One region of the Anoxynatronum sibiricum genome, then DNA from elsewhere that is predicted to be linked to it. Evidence: riboswitches for the same ligand, from Rfam matches in the RefSeq annotation. Region 1 holds a riboswitch; each other region holds the start of a gene.

Region 1 (4,216 bases):
TTGACTGCCGGATAAAGCGCGATCATCAGTCCGGCGACGATCAAAATAGTGGAAAACTTGCGCATGGTCACCCCTCCCCGATTTGAAACATTCGATTCACGCTATGCGTGGCATTAATGACTCTTCAAGTACTGCCAAATCAGCTTTTCCACCTTGCGACGAAAAAGGAGAGATCAGTTGCATCTCTCCTTTATTGTATACCCATTCTCTCTTTTGTCTATCTTTTCCGGCCATTCACATATCATTTACATCTTTTCTCCATACAAACTGCAATGCTGCTACACTTCTGCATTTTTTCGGAAAAGAAAACCTACTGCCGCCAGCAATATACCTGCAATATAGTAGTAGGCTGGATTCCCTTCGCCAGTCTGTGGAAGCACCGGGACTCCAAGGGGAATCACTTCATCCAGTACAATCACTTCGTCAGGATCGGACTGGGGAACTACCGGGGCTGCCAAAGGAATCGCAGGATCGTCAATTGTCACTGTTTCTGTCAGAACAACCACTGGCTCGTCAGGATCATCTGCCGGGTCATCAGGGTCATCAGCGGGGTCTTCCGGGTCTTCCGGGTCTTCCGGGTCTTCCGGGTCTTCCGGGTCTTCCGGGTCTTCCGGGTCTTCCGGATCTTCCGGGTCTTCCGGGTCTTCCGGGTCTTCCGGGTCTGCCGGGTCATCAGGGTCATCAACGGGGTCTTCCGGGTCTTCCGGATCTTCCGGGTCTTCCGGATCTTCCGGGTCTTCCGGAATCAATCGATTGATGATAATAATCGTCATGTTTTCCATCCCTGGATTGATAAAGAAGATGATTCCCTCATCAACACCGTCATCTTCTCCAAGCAGCCAGATGCTTTCACCAATCTGGTATCCCACCAGCTGGTAACCATCAGGTACATTTATTTCTTCAAGGATATATGCTCCAAAATCCAATCCTTCCACCATGACATCATTGAGTTGGCTCAGGTCATCAAATGATTTTGGAAACTCTTCTTCATCTTGCACTTCTTCAAGAATGGATACCATATCCATTTCTGTCAGTCTGACTTCAAACTCAAATACCTGTTCATCACTTTCAACGACATTGTCATTTTCATCGATCACTCGCTTTTCAACAGTCACTGTCGGCGGTTCCTCTTCGCAGGGTGTTTCAGGCAACACTACCCGTGCACTGTGGAGGCGCTGCGTGCTTTCAAAGGCTTCGCCATGATGCGGCGGTATTTCCACCAAACCCGGTTCCCATTCGCCTTCCACCAGTCGATAGGTGTAAAGATCGATTTGAACAGGTTCGCAGTCGCGAGGGGTTTCCACCTCTAAAATAATGGTTTCAGGTCCTTCAAATAAATGGTGATCATCATCGAACCAGCTTTGCACTTCATAAGGTTCACCATTGTGTTGCACGTCGGTTCCAGGCGGGTACTGGTAACTGGTAAGATGGAACCCAATGCAGTAACCCTCATTGACGGTGATTTCCACACGATTGTTGTCCAGCCATGTCACTGTAAAATACTGATTGCTGTAAGGCTGGTTAAGCTGAATGCTATCGATGTAGATGACGGCATCCAGGGGAACCATGATACAATCGGGTTCAATGTCATTTTCAAGGCAAACATGGCTGAGTACCAGTTTGGCACCACTGCTGCCTGCTGGGACTACCAGAAATGCGTCCACCAGCACGTCGTGTTCCGGTGTGCCCACAAAGAAGTGTTGTACTTTACCGTTTCCAACAGACTGTCCAACAACCATTTTGGTGCCGGCATTCTGAAAAGTTGCTTCCAGCATTAGGGGTCCTTCATCCCCCTGAAGCTGATTGGCCACGAAATGCCATACAACCGGATCTGTCAGCCCACCACAATCAGAGTCATTCTCAAATTCAGTGCTGGCTGCATTTCTGTGAGGACTGTGGAGCTCAACACGAACTTCTTCCATGATCACTTGCTGTACACCGCCCAAGGGAACAGGAACTTCATCGACATTTTCAAGCTCTTCCTCTTCTTCCTGTTCTACTCCGTTATCACCAGTGGTTTCATCTGTGGATTCTTCCCCAGTGTCATGATCGGCAGTTTCTTCTTCGTTTGCTTCTTCATGTGTTTCTTCGCTTGCACCATCATTGTCAGTTCCTTCATCAGCGAGTTCTTCATTAACTGCTTCTTTTTCATCCACTGATGATTCTTCCTGAATGGTGTCATCATCGACATCAGATTCATCTGCTTCTGTCGATTCGCCGGAATTGTCCGGTTCTTCCGCAGATGCTTCATTATCTTCATTGTCCTGCGCATTGCTCTCATCGCCAGCTGCTTCATTTGATTCTTCTGCCACCGCTTCCTCGGGCACCGAATCAGCAAATACAAAACCCACGCCCATACTGGGAATAAATCCATAAAAGGCTACCAGTATAACGACGATCCAAACGAATAATTGCCTTATGCCTTTTTTTCTGATTTTTTGTCTGCTTCTCATACGACTCACTCCTCTCGCAGGTCACAAAGATGTGATCACTCTTCTCTCAATGGTTTTCAGTCACCAGAACCCCTGAGTCACTTCTTCGATTTTTCACCTTTATATCGACCCCCTTGACATCAGCCTTTTTTGAAAATAAAAAAACTGCCAAAAATTATCTTGGCAGCCGGACGATCGTGACACCTGAATACCGGTGTGTTAGACTCTTGACTTTGCGTCCCATCCTTTCGAATGGTTTGCCTTGTTTTGATATTAATTATCATTATCTTTAATTTAATGATACCTCTCTCCCATGAATCTAAACAGTGTTTTGTATAAAATGCCTGAATTTTCCTTCTGTTTTCAACATTTAGGACGTTTGTCATTTTTTCGTCTGCAACCCCTGAGGTTCATCTTTTTCTTGCTCAACTTGCCAGATTGCTGGCGAATGTGCCGCGTTAAGCGGTGATTCATGCTTGTTCAGATATCCTCCCTTAAACCTTCTATCCATTGATTTATCTGTATCCTACGACATAAAAAGAGAAATTCCTTTATGATTCTCAAAGAAATTTCCCTTTTTTCATCCTGTTATGTGGTTTTGATGACTTTGCCTTCAGTCTGGAATATCTGCGTATGTTTTAGTTATAGTTAAATAGGATATTGTTTTTTGCGTTTTGCCATTGTAACCCACTTTACTTCTGTGAGCTCTTGTATCGAGTATGCACCGCCTTCTCTGCCCTGACCACTTTCTTTCGTTCCACCAAATGGACATGCTGCATCTGCGTCCACAGAGCTGCCATTTACATGAACCATACCTGCATCAATGTTTTCAGCAAGGAACAACGCTTTTTCATAATCATTGGTAATCAGGCCTGCGGAAAGCCCATATTGAGTATCATTTGCGACTTCCAAGGCTTCCTGCACATCATTTACAGGGATAATTGAAGCAACAGGACCAAATGTTTCGTCATAGTATATCTTCATATCCTTTGTAATATTTGCAAGAAGCGTAGGTTTAAACAGTCGTCCTTCGTATGTGCCGCCTGTGAGAAGTTTTGCTCCTTTTGCCAAAGCATCCTGAACTTGATCATTAATGATATTTACTTGTTTGTCACTAATGATTGGCCCAATAAATGTTGATGGGACATTTGGGTCTCCAACTGTTAATGAAGAAGCCAGTTCAACCAGTTTCTTGGTAAACTCTTCCACAACAGGCTTCTCCACAATGAGACGGTCTGCCGACATACAGATCTCTCCCTGGTGAAGATAGGCACTGAATGCCGCAACTTTAACAGCATAATCAATATCTGCATCAGCAAGAACAACAAGCGGGTTCTTGCCGCCCATTTCAAGATAGTATTCCTTCAAATTGGATGCAGCTCTTTGAGCCACATGCTTTCCTGTTTTGGTTTCACCGGTAATGGCAACAAAGGAACAACGCTTATCGTCAATAAGTGCATCACCTAAAACGCTTCCCGGCCCTGTAATGACGTTAAGTACACCTGCAGGAATATCTGCTTTTTCGAAAACCTCTGCTATTTTCAAACCTATCACCGGAGTTTCGCTAGCAGGCTTTAAGACAACAGTATTACCTGTTGCAAGACCGTATGCCACTTTATACATAGACAAAATCAGCGGGAAATTCCATGGAGAAATACATACAATGGTTCCTCTTGGCTTTCTAAAGCTCATGGACAATGACGTTGGATCAGTATGGTATGTTTCACCTTTCACACTTTTAGCATCTCCGGCCGCTGTATTAAGCAAATCTACTGTTTGCGAAA
Region 2 (4,216 bases), on a different contig from region 1:
GTACTTCCCTTTCCTGGAGTGCTGACAACCGCCAAGCTTCCCCCCAGCATAGCAGTCTGTTCCTTAGCCACAGCCAAACCCAACCCCAAACCCCCATAGACCCGGGTGTGAGATTCATCTACTTGGCTGAACTGTTGAAAGATGTAGTCCATCTTTTCCGATGGAATACCGATACCTGTGTCTTTGACATCAAATCTGACATTGATGCGTTCATAGGGCATCGCATCTTCTGCCGGTCTGACGGATATCTCAACAAGACCGACATCTGTAAATTTAACCGCATTTCCCACTAAATTTCCCAAAATTTGTTTCAGTTTGAAACGGTCACCCACCAATTGTACCGGCAGCTCCTTGGCTACAGTTGCCTTTAAATGCAGCTTCTTGTGTGCAGCAGCCGCTTGGTGAAGGCCAATGACTTCATCGATGAATACTTCCAAGTGGAAGGTTTCTTCTATGATCTTCTGTGTTTTCTTTTCCAAGCTTGTATAATTCAAGATATCCCCCACCACTCGGGCTAATGACCGGGATCCTTCCATGGCAATATGAACAAACTCTTGCTGTTCTTTATTAAGATCAGTGGATCTCAGCAACTGAATCATTCCCATAAGCCCATTAAGAGGTGTTCTTAATTCATGGCTCATATTGGCCAAAAACTGGGTTTTGGCTTTATTGGCAGCTTCTGCTTCTTCCTTTGCCCGGGTTAACTCCAAGGTCGCTTTTCTTTTTTCTGTCACGTCATCTATGATCACAGCAAACCTGTTGGTTTGGGGAGAGTAAGCTTTCACCTGAAAGTATTTATCCAGTTCAACTGAATATGCTTCAAACTCTCGGGATATGCCAGTAAGCGCAACTTCACCGTATTTTTGAATCCAGTAGGCTTCTGTGTCTGGCAGCACTTCCAGCACGGTGCGCCCAATCAGGTTTTCTTGGCGCAGGCCAGTGATCTGCTGATAACTGTCGTTGACACTTAAGAAACGATAATCCACCGGTGTTCCCTGTTCATCGCATATGATTTCATGGAGGGCCAGTCCCAGCTGCATCTGTGAAATCAGCAGGCTGGATTCCCGTTCTTTTTCCACCAGCTGCTGACCGAGAGCCTTATGGGCTAAAGCTTCTCCAATCATTGCAGCCACTACCTCCAACAGCTCCACCATCTCCCGGGAAAGCGATCCGGAACGGGTGTCTGCCAGGTATAACAGTCCCACGATGTCTTCTTTTTCCCGCAAAGGAATCAGCGCCAGGGATGCATACTGTCGATTAAGGCAACTGTTTCGCAACTTGAAAGCCAGGTGTTCAGAGGACTCTTCGTTGAACACAACACCCAGCTCATTGGTCCAAAGGCTCCCCATGGGTGTCGTGTTGGGATGATCTGCCGGCATATTCCCGGACAACACCTGACCACACATACAGGATAAGAAGGGGTGGCCATGTTCATCCCGGAGCACCGCCCCATCCCCATCATGGATCAAGAGGGTATTAAACACATCTTCTTCCAACTTATGCCTGCCGGTTCGAACCATAAAGGGGTAGTCCTCCCCCTTTTTCAAACGAATACCCACTACTTCAAAGCCAGCATATTTCTGGATGGTTTCCGATACATGATGCAGGGTGGTGTCCAGATCCATTTTTTGATTAAAAACTTGGAGTACTTTCCACCCCAGTTCCCTGTAAAGATGAGCCAGGTACTGGCTGGTGATGTCTGTCATGGTGCCCAGGGTTATGTGAGTGGCGTTTCCCTGGCTGTTTCGAAGGGTTTTCCCCCGGGACAGCATCCACACCCAAGTGCCATCTTTTTTTCGGATGCGAAACCTGTTTTCATAGATACCAGGGGAGCCGTCAGCAATGTATTGATTAAATCCTTCCATTTCTCCTTCCCGGTCTTCCGGGTGAATAATTCCGCTGAAAAAAGAAGGGCTGGTGAAACCTTCTCCGTCAGTGTAATCCGCCGGATCGTATCCCAGATAGGTGAAATAGGTGTCGCTGAGGCGTTCCATTTTCTTTCTGTCATCATATTCCCACACACCTGTGTTGGTGGCATCCAGAATTGATTCGTAACGGGACTCCATATGCTTAACCGCATTCTCACGGTTTAAGAAATCCGTCACATCCCGAAAGTACTCCACCACACCGGTAATATGTCCCCCTTTGTCACGCAGTGGAGAAGCAACGACTTGCAATGTTCTATTGTGGTTGTCCTGATCATGGAACAACTCTGTTTTTTTAACCAGTGTGCCGGTTTTGATGGCTTCCAGTGCATGGCAATGATTGCAGGGCTCCTGCCGGCCATAGTGCACCTGGTAGCAGGGTCGCCCGATTTCCTCCCGATTTTTGCTCCACCGACGGGTAGTCTCATTCTGCAGTTGAATGATCAAGTCCAGATCCATCACCCGAATACCGTCCTGGATGGCATCTATCACGGATTGCAACTGCTGTTGGTCTTTTTGATAAGCCCTTCTTGTGATCTGCTTTAATTTTTGTTTGTTTATCTTAAACTTCTTCATAGCGTGCCTCCTGCTTGCTTATCTCCAGCTTGTATATTTCCGTAGCTACTGCCTTTTACTGCCGAAACCAGAAAGTGAAGTGCCTTACACCAAAGATCCTGGCTATGAAGTCTTCGACATTTTGATCATTTCGTCTGCAAAATATCATCACCATGACGCACAGTAATTAAATAAAAACGACCACTAAAAAAAGTGGCCGGTTACGCTACTCACTCCTCCAGGCTCATAAGCGTCCAAATTTAAGCCGGGATTCTTCGTGTCCAATAATAAAAGTATCTGCTTTTGTTGTAAACCGACTTTTTTGATTGATTAACATTTCTCAAATCATTGATATCTTGCTATTATTATACCACTTCATCATTAAAACAAATACTTTAAAATAGTCGATTTTGCTGCAAAATAATAGTGAACCTATGACGTTGTGTGACTATTGACCCCAAAGAAAAAGACCACCGCCGGAAAGCGATGGTCTTAGCTTGCATAATGGGTCTTATCACCTGATGAGTCTTATCACTGGTTCTACTTTTGATGATGTTCGTACTGTTGGATTCTGTTAAGTGCTTTGGTGAGGGCAGCCTTGGCCCGGTCGATGTCCACCTGGTCCGACTTAGCCTTCAACCGTTCCTCTGCCCGTTCCCGGGCTTTTCGGGCGCGCTGGATATCGATTTCTTCAATCCACTCCACCGCTTCTGTGATCACCAGTGCGTGGTCGCCACGAATTTTCAGCACGCCGTCGGCACAGGAGGCTTCTCTCACTTTGCCTTCCTGAACAATTTTGATGCGTCCCACTGCCACCGGCGCCACCATGGGAATGTGCTCATTCATCAGCCCCACGTCACCGGAAGCGGTGCGCACCACTGCCATGTCTACTTCTTCGTCCAGAAACACTCTGTCTGGCGAGACAATTTCAAGATGCAGTTTCGCTGCCACAGGGTCACCTACTTTCCAGCTTTCGCTTTTTCCCGGGCTTCTTCAATGGTGCCCACAAAGAGGAAGGCAGATTCGGGCAGATCATCATGTTGCCCGTCCAGGATTTCCCTGAAGCCCCGAATGGTGTCTTTCAGCGGCACATACTTTCCTTCCATGCCGGTGAACTGCTCTGCCACGTGGAAGGGTTGTGACAGGAATCGCTGCACCTTTCGGGCGCGGGCCACAATAAGCTTATCTTCCTCAGACAACTCGTCCATACCCAGAATGGCAATGATGTCCTGGAGTTCTTTGTAACGCTGCAGCACCGATTCCACGCCGCGGGCCACATCGTAGTGCTCCTGGCCCACAATCACCGGGTCAAGAATCCGGGAGGTGGAATCAAGAGGATCCACTGCTGGGTAAATGCCCAGCTCGGAGATCTGTCGGGAAAGAACAGTGGTGGCATCCAGATGGGCAAAAGTGGTGGCCGGTGCCGGGTCTGTCAGGTCATCCGCCGGTACGTAGACTGCCTGTACCGAGGTGATGGAGCCCTTCTTGGTGGAAGTGATCCGCTCCTGAAGCACGCCCATTTCTGTGGCCAGGGTGGGTTGGTAGCCCACGGCACTGGGCACACGGCCCAACAGTGCCGATACCTCCGAACCTGCCTGGGTGAAACGGAAGATGTTATCGATGAAAAGGAGGACATCCTGCCCCTCTTCATCCCTGAAATACTCGGCCATGGTGAGACCGGTGAGCCCCACCCGCATGCGGGCCCCCGGCGGTTCGTTCATCTGACCATACACCAG
Region 3 (4,216 bases), on a different contig from region 1:
CTTCGGTGAATACTTCTGCCACAGGGCCGCTGGCAATCAATTGGGTGTTGAGCAAGGTTACCCAGTCAAAATAATCGGCAACGGTTTGAAGGTCATGATGCACCACCACAACGGTTTTGCCGGAAGCCCGCAGCTCTTTCAGCAAGACAATGATGGCCTGTTCTGTTTTGGCATCTACCCCTTGAAAAGGTTCATCCATGAAGTAGATGGCCGCATCCTGAACCAGGGCCCGGGCGAGAAACACCCGCTGTTGCTGTCCGCCTGATAGCTGGCTGATCTGACGTTGGGCAAAGGCTTCCATGCCTACTTTTTCAAGGGCCTCCATGGCCAGCTGACGGTCTTGATGGGTGGGGCGTTTGATCCAGCCCAGAAAGCCGTAACGCCCCATCAGCACCACATCCAGCACGCTGGTGGGAAAATCCCAGTCCACACTGCCCCGCTGAGGCACGTAAGCGATTTTTTTTCGCTGAGTTTCGTAGGAGCTGCCATGGATGGTCACGGTGCCTGAAATGGGTTTGATCAATTGCAAAACTGCCTTGATAAGTGTTGATTTTCCTGCACCGTTGGGACCCACGATGGCCATGAGAACGCCTGGGGGTACCTTCACATCAATATCCCAAAGAACGGGTGTTGTCTGATACGCAACGGTCATGTCCTCAATGATCAATGCATGTTCCTGGTTCATGGCTGTACCTCCTATTTCAATGCATCTACAATGGTGTCAATATTAGCCCTTACTGTGCCAATGTAAGTGGCTGCATCGGTTCCCGCTGAACCCAGGGAGTCTGAATACAGCTCGCCTCCAATGGCGGTTTCAAAGCCTCGGGAGCGAACAGCCTCCTGAACGGCTTCAATGCTGCGGGTGGGAACAGATGATTCGATGAAAATGGCCTTAATTTGGTTTTCATAAATAAAGTCGGCCAGTTCTCGAATATCGGCAGTGCCCGCCTCGCTGACAGTTGAAATGCCCTGCAGTCCCAGCACTTCAAATCCGTAGGCTTCACCAAAATAAGCAAAGGCATCGTGGGCGGTGATGAGTACGCGAGAGGCTGCGGGAAGCTCTTCTGCTCTTGCCAACACGTAAGCATGCAGCTCATCCAGCTCAACGGCATAGGCTTCATAATTTTCCCGGTAGGCATCTGCATTGGCTTCGTCCAGATCTATCAGGGCGTCTCGCACAGCTTCGGCAGCCAGTTTCCACAGCTGTACATCAAACCAGATATGGGGGTCGTAGATTTCGTCTTCCTCCTCTGATTCCAGGAAGAGTGATTCTGGCATTGCTTCCGCAACAGCCACCACTTTCCTGTTCTGACTTCTCATCTGACTGAACACTTCACCCAACTTTGCCTCCAGCTGCAAACCGTTGTAAAGAATCAGATCAGCCGAACTGATGGTTTCCACATCGCCGGCGCTGGCACTGTAAAGGTGGGGGTCAATGCCCGGTCCCATGAGACCGGTGACAGTGACATGGTCGCCGCCGATGACCCGGGCCAGGTCTGCCAGCATGGTGGTAGTAGCCACCACTTGATACTGGCCATTTTCTTCTGATACGGGGGCCGATGTGCAGCCAACGGATGCCAGGGCCACCAGGGTGACAAGGATGATAAGACGTTGCCATTTTTTCATGTGAGATCCTCCATTCTTGGTGTTTATTCATCAGGGTGTGTTGATTGTACTTTATTCGGAATAGGTTCGACGTAGAGCAACTGGGCCACCTTAAAACCAATGGCGATGTGCTCATGCCTTAATTTCAGGGTGATAATATCACTAACGGTGTCTTGACGAACCACTTGCATGCTGTTTCCCAATGCTAGTCCGATGTTCAGCAAATAAGTCAGTACCTGCTGTTCATCTGGTACCCGCACCAGCCTGTAACTGTTTCCTGGTTCAGCTTCCATCAATGAGATGAGAGGCAGCTGGGGCATGAGGCCTTCTAAGGTGGGAATGGGGTTGCCGTGGGGACAGTAGGAAGGTCTGCCTAAAAAATCAAATAGAGCTTCTTCCAGCCTTGTTGACGTGACGTGTTCCAGCAGCTCAGCTTCTTCATGAATTTCTTCCCAGGAATAATGGAGTTTTTCATGGAGAAAGTATTCCCATAGCCGGTGCTTTCGCAGCAGCGAAACGGCTGCGGTGGTTCCGCTTTGGGTCAACCGGGTACCCAGGTAGGGGGTGTATACCACGAAGTTTTTTGCTGCCAGTTTTTTGATCATTTCGTTCACAGACTGGACAGAATGATCCAGGGTGAGTGCCAGTGTTGCATTGCTCACAGGTTTTCCATCGGCTGTCTGAAGCTCATAAAGCACCTTCAGGTAATCTTCTTCCCCCCGGTTCATTAGAAAACACCCTCTCTAAAAACAAGGATAGCCAGCAATAAATGTTAAGGCTTACCTGATAATTACCCTGCTATAGTTGATCTAAACACTTTTCATATCAAATGAATGGGAATCTATCTGGATGCAGCAAAAAACCGGTACCACAGCACTAAAAAATCAAGGACTATATTATTTAGTGATAGTATGGTATGCTTTTCCCACATGAAACATTCATATGATGAGAAAAGCAAATCCACCGAAAGATGGAGACGCAAAGCCAGGGGCCTAAAACAGTAATGTCATGGCAGCCGGTTACCGCACACGATAGGGTAGGGTAATGAACCGTTTACGGATGATCATTGAGGATTGGCTTGTTCTCAGATTGAGAACAGGCTTTTTTGTGCGCGCCGGGCGGGTTTGGCGAGTGTGATTATTTCACAAAAAACGGGCATCGGTGAAGGAAAAAGCGCATAATACTGGAAAAGGAAGTGATGGCATGGTGTATTGTGGTCATTGTGGCAAGGAGATTGAAACGGACAGTCGGTTCTGTCCATTTTGTGGTGCGGCAGCAAACCCCACTGAGAAGGAATCGACAGTGAAAGCACATGGCAAAAAAAGAGCTGCAGCAGTGGTGCTTATCATCGTACTTTTAGTGGCGGCGGTTGCCGGTACCTATTACCTGTTTTTTTCAGACCGATCAACATCTGATCAGGTAGCCACGGGGGCTGATCATGAGCTTGCGGAAACAAAGACACCTGTAGATAAGCCTGCAGCAGCGAATAGCCTTGTCATGGAAAAAATCGGGAAAGTGAGAGAGCTTCAACAGGAAAGCCAGTATGAAGAAGCCAATGAGCTGTTGTATCAACTGGTGATGACAGACCTGGAAACATTCAGTGAAGTGATTGAGTTTGAGGCTTTGACTGCCTTGCTCATGGAAAATCACCAATCTCAGCAAGCTGTGACAGTTGCCAGGGATGCCATTAACCGGGGGATGTCGTCGCCCCACCTGGAAGGATTTGCATATGCTTTTGAAAACAAGGTGTTAGTTGATATGAAAACGGCAGATGTCACAGGTGATGGCAGTGTGGAAAATTTGATGATTTTCGCCGACAGTAACGAAGGCAGCGTGACAGAAGGATTTGTGATGGTGATTCGCCAACCGGAAAGTGGCGAGGTGCTGGACATTGAAGAGATTGACTACATGGGATTTTTCATGGAGCTAATCGCAGCTGATCTCACCGGCGACGGTGTTTCAGATTACATGTTCAGCATTCACAGCGGCGGCACTGCCGGATTCATGGATCACTATGCCTATTCACTGAAAAATGGGGTCAAAGTGGATCTTCTGGAAGAGCTCCAGATTTCAGTCAACTTTCAGTTCAAGGATCACTACATTGTCAGCATCACCTGCAGAGAATCAGGGAAAGGCATTGACATTCGTTTAGGTGATGAACATCAAGAGGCCTATGAAGCAGCAGGCTATTACAGAAACGGTCAATTTGTTGAAGATGGTGGCTATTTCAGAGGCATGTACCTGAGTACTTTTCCATTGGATCATTCAGATCAGTCAGGCCTCAGGTATGCAACAGGTGCTGTGGGGGGATTATTCAACAGTGATTTTGTGGCAAACATCGAGGTGGATTATATTTGGGAAGACGGCGGGTTTGTTGCCACAGAGCTGTTGGTGGATCCTCTGGAAGGTGAAATCGTCAGCCGGTATGCAGTGGAAAAGTTTGATGAGCGGCGCATCGCACAGGTAAATCGCCCTTATTTTAAGTATTTTGGTCTTCATGAAAGCACCATTCTTTATGAAATGGGAACTCCCATGGACACAGGCTATTACAATGGCGGAACATATTTCAAGTATGATGAGATCGTTCTGGTGGTGGATCATAACCAGGAGG
Region 4 (4,216 bases), on a different contig from region 1:
TTCCATATTGCCCCGCAGAAGTGACCAGGCAAAGGGGTATCTCTTTGGTATCAGAGATGACCTTTAAGGCTGCAGCCAAGTCATCTCCGCTCATGCCGGGCATCTGTTGATCCATGACAACAGCGTGGACTGGTTCATTCCGCCGAGCCTGTTTGATCAACCGGTCGATGACGTCCACTCCACGAGTGCTTTCTGTGACCTGACAACCGGCTTCTTCCAGGTAACTGCGCAAAATTTCCCGGTTCAGTGCCACATCGTCTACAATGTGGATGTGTTTTCCTTTTAGAACCTGGTGATCTGTCAAGGTTTGCACCGGCGTATCGTCCATGGGCAGCGGCAGGGTAACGATAAAGGTACTGCCCTGACCAAGGGTGCTGTTGACGCTGATGTTTCCGCCCATGAGTTTTACCAGATCCCGCGTGATAGCCAGCCCCAGCCCACTGCCGCCATATTCCCGGGTTGTGGAAGCGTCAACTTGGGTGAAGGTTTGGAACAAGGTTTCCAAAGCTTCTTGCGGGATCCCTATCCCAGTGTCGGTGATTGCAATTTCAACCGTGCTGTAGTTTTCTGCTTTTTCAATTTCATGACAGGCAATGGTGACATGACCTTTTTCAGTGAACTTGACAGCATTACTGATGAGGTTGGTGAGGATCTGCCGAAACCGGGTAGGGTCACCTTTGACCTGATGGGGCAAACCCGGATGAAGCTGCAGATTCATTTCCAATCCTTTACTCTGGCCTCGGTGAGCTTGGCCCATAACAGCATCTTCCACGGCAGATCGGAGGTCAAATGGGATGTTTTCCAGTTCCATTTTTCCGGATTCTATTTTGCTGAAGTCTAAAATATCGTTGATTAATGTCAAAAGGGTTTCTGTGGATGTTTTAATATAGGCGATGTACTGGATTTGCTGTCGGCTCAGTTGTGTTTCTTCCAACAGCTGCAAAAACCCTAAAATACCGTTCATTGGGGTGCGGATTTCATGGCTCATGTTGGCCAAAAACTGGCTTTTGGCCTGGGTTGCAGCTTCAGCTTTGTTTGCGGCAAGCTTCAGTGCTTCATTGTTCTGTTCCAAGATACTGGTATATTGGGCCAGATCTTCTTCCAGTTGTTTACGGTCTGTGATATCCAGAGAGATATTGCCGGTTCCCTGTAGTTTTCCTGTTTCATCATAGATGGGGAACTTCTTTGTAAGCACCGTCTTTTTTTCGCCAGAATTTGTGAAAACCAGTTCTTCTTTTATCAAATACTCTCCCGGATTCAGCTGTTGTACCTGTTGTTCATCTTCCATGTAGCTTCGGATAGGTTCGATATTTGGAGAAATGCCGAATATTTCTGCATCTGTTTTTCCCAACAAGTCTTCCGGTTTTTCATATCCGGCTATTTGTGCAAATGCGGTGTTGGTTGCCATTACACGAAGGTTCAGGTCTTTGACAACTGCGATACTGTCGCTGTGTTCCACCAGCGCCGCCAACAGCTTCATCTGATGTTGGTATTGATGCAGTGTTTGTTTAAGCTTTTCTTTATTTTCAACTTCCTCAGTATCATCAAATAGGGCAAGTCTCCATTGTTCTTCATGATGAATTTTCGTCTTGACTGCTTCCAGACGAATCCACCGCCGACCCGTTTTCGTCTGCATTTTCACAAAAATGGGACTGGGCTCTTGGCCATCCTCCACCTCGCGGAGATAATGCTCCAACTCATTTTGGCTTTCTTGTGTCAACAACCTCAGAAATTGCTGCCCTTTCAATGGTTGATCAGGCAGTTCCACAAGCATGCGGCCTTGGCTGTTAATTTGTTTGATTTCGAAGGTTTCATTCAGTACCATGTAGGCAACAGGTGCTTCTTCAAAAAGGTTTTGAAAAGTATGGGCATCTTCTATGCATTCATCAATTAATTTTCTTAAACTATCTTCCTGCTTCACAAGCTGCTGATTTTGATGCTCCAGTTCCTGATGATACGTGCTGACTTCATCCACCAACTTCTCCACAACCTGTACAGTCAGTTCCCCGGCGGGTAAATGAGATTCCAGTATTTTCCGGATTTTTTGGTAGAGCGTTGTCGTGGTCTCTTTTCCCATTTTTTTCATCCTTTCAATACGAAGAACTGTCTTTTGTCACACACAAAAACCGGCCAAACTAAAAAAGCGGCCGGTTACGCTACTCACTCCTCCAGGGTTAAAGCGTCCAAATAAGACCCTGGATTCTTCGTGTCCGTTAATTATTTGCATCGTTTTATCTTTCAAGAAAACTTTCTGAGCACTTCGCTTCCGCTTGTTTTAATGACTATATTACCATATTTCTGTGGTCCATAATCACTTCTTTTAAAGATTTACATGTTTTTATTGACATTATTGCTTTTTGTGTTTTTTTAACGATTTCAAGGCCTCCATCTCTGCTTTACTCACCCAGCGCATTTCACCCGTGAGGGTAAACACACTGCCTTTTCCCGGTGTGCTTTCTGCAGTAAGGGAGTATCCGATTATCGCCGCCAGTTTCCTTGCCACTGCCAGACCCAGGCCCAGTCCACCATATTTTCGGGTATCCGATTCATCTGCCTGGCTAAACTGTTGGAAGATGTGGTCCAGTTTTTCTTTTGGAATACCGATGCCTGTGTCTTTCACCCGAAAAGTGATTCGAATGCGTCCCGGATCAGCTTTGCCGACCTCTTGACTTGCAACCAGTTGGACAGTGCCGGATTCTGTAAACTTCACTGCGTTCCCCACCAGATTACCCAATATCTGCTTCAGCTTAAAGCGGTCCCCCACCAGTTCATTGGGCAGGCTTTGTGCCCGATGGGTGCTTAAAACAAGTCCTTTGTTAATGGCAGTGGGTTGATGCAGTTCTGCCACTTCTTTTAGAAGATCTTCCAGATGAAAGGACTCTTCTCTTCGTTTTTGCATTATTATTTCCATGCTGGTGTAGTTGAGGATCTCTTCGACAACTGTCACAAGGGATTTGCATGACTGGATGGTGTAGTTCAGGTATTCTGCCTGTTCTTCGGTGAGTTCGGTCAGTTGCATTAACTGCGTCATTCCCATGAGACCATTTAAGGGGGTGCGCAGTTCATGGCTCATATTGGCCAAAAACTGGGATTTGACCCGATCGGCAACTTCGGCAGCAGCCTTGGCTTCTGTCAGTTCCTGATTCTTGATTTCCAGTTCAAGTTGAATCTGTTTACTGTGGGTAATGTCAACATGCGTTCCCACCGTCAGACTGGTTGGATGGCCATTTTCGTCCTGCAGGGTCTTTCCTCGGGAGAGGATCCAGGCCCATGTGCCATCTTTCCGTTTCATCCGAAAAGTAGCTTCATAAAGTCCTTTTGATCCTCCAGCAAGATAACGATCAAGATGTTCTTGAGCATTCACCCGTTCATCTGGATGAATGAGAATTTGCCAGGCATTCACAAAGCCACTACCTTCTGGTGACAAGAACTCTGTTTCGTCATAACCCAGCATATTGAAATACATAGGGCTGTACCAGTCTTTCCTCGTCTCAGCGTTGTACTCCCAGGAACCAGTTCCGGATACTTGATTGATCAACCGGTACCTCTCTTCTGACATTCTCATGGTTTCCCGGATAGCATTTCTTTCTGACAGGTCAATGTCAAAGCAATACAAATAGGTGTCTCCATTTTTCAAAGTGATGATACTGTGACTGGAAAACACTTCCACAGGTGTTCCCTCACGATGCTTCAGGGTTAACTCTCCCGCCGGTACTGGTATTTTGGTTCGACTCATGACCCGGATGTGTTCTTTAACTTGTTTGTGCATTTCGGGTGGAATGATTAAACTCAACAGGCTCTTTCCCAGGGCTTCCTTCTGAGTATAGCCGTATAGTTTTTCAGAGGCTTCATTCCAGTAAACAGTTGTGCCATCCATGCGATAGCCCTGCACCGCCAAAGCAGGGATCTTCATCATCACATCATGAAATGCATTTTCCTTCGCTGTCATGAGCTTCTCAGCTGGTAACGCCTGATAACGGCGTCTTCGACGTTTGCGGGTTTGCTCTCTACTATCTTTGAATCGTTTCAACTCTCATTCCTCCACTTCATTAGCGGATTGCCATCTGATAAAACTGCCATGAGTCTTCTGCAAAAGATTCAAAGTCAAATGATTCTTCCTGATTTGCCAGCATGATATCCAACAGACCATTGCCCAAACAAAGGTACAGGCTTAGCGCTCCTTTCTTGCAATTCTGACTGAGGTTGCCTTCCAAAA

What was found. Region 1 has a riboswitch for cyclic di-GMP ahead of AAIG11_RS12495 (LPXTG cell wall anchor domain-containing protein). Riboswitches for the same ligand answer to the same signal wherever they lie in the genome.
Region 2: another riboswitch for cyclic di-GMP. It lies ahead of AAIG11_RS10195 (response regulator); the one in region 1 lies ahead of AAIG11_RS12495 (LPXTG cell wall anchor domain-containing protein).
Region 3: another riboswitch for cyclic di-GMP. It lies ahead of AAIG11_RS07585 (zinc-ribbon domain-containing protein); the one in region 1 lies ahead of AAIG11_RS12495 (LPXTG cell wall anchor domain-containing protein).
Region 4: another riboswitch for cyclic di-GMP. It lies ahead of AAIG11_RS11700 (response regulator); the one in region 1 lies ahead of AAIG11_RS12495 (LPXTG cell wall anchor domain-containing protein).

What each region holds. Positions count from the first base shown of each region.
Region 1 is NZ_JBCITM010000013.1:85,556-89,771, forward strand. It holds gene AAIG11_RS12485 (class D sortase) at 1-65, opposite strand, end outside; gene AAIG11_RS12490 (hypothetical protein) at 97-234, opposite strand; gene AAIG11_RS12495 (LPXTG cell wall anchor domain-containing protein) at 279-2,453, opposite strand; cyclic di-GMP riboswitch class I at 2,612-2,704, opposite strand; gene AAIG11_RS12500 (aldehyde dehydrogenase family protein) at 3,081-4,216, opposite strand, start outside.
Region 2 is NZ_JBCITM010000009.1:85,521-89,736, forward strand. It holds gene AAIG11_RS10195 (response regulator) at 1-2,501, opposite strand, end outside; cyclic di-GMP riboswitch class II at 2,687-2,772, opposite strand; gene atpC (ATP synthase F1 subunit epsilon) at 3,021-3,431, opposite strand; gene atpD (F0F1 ATP synthase subunit beta) at 3,440-4,216, opposite strand, start outside.
Region 3 is NZ_JBCITM010000006.1:98,372-102,587, reverse strand. It holds gene AAIG11_RS07600 (metal ABC transporter ATP-binding protein) at 1-685, opposite strand, end outside; gene AAIG11_RS07595 (metal ABC transporter solute-binding protein, Zn/Mn family) at 697-1,626, opposite strand; gene AAIG11_RS07590 (metal-dependent transcriptional regulator) at 1,650-2,333, opposite strand; cyclic di-GMP riboswitch class I at 2,549-2,632, shown strand; gene AAIG11_RS07585 (zinc-ribbon domain-containing protein) at 2,767-4,216, shown strand, end outside.
Region 4 is NZ_JBCITM010000012.1:13,261-17,476, reverse strand. It holds gene AAIG11_RS11700 (response regulator) at 1-2,077, opposite strand, end outside; cyclic di-GMP riboswitch class II at 2,137-2,220, opposite strand; gene AAIG11_RS11695 (PAS domain-containing sensor histidine kinase) at 2,348-4,030, opposite strand; gene AAIG11_RS11690 (TetR/AcrR family transcriptional regulator) at 4,050-4,216, opposite strand, start outside.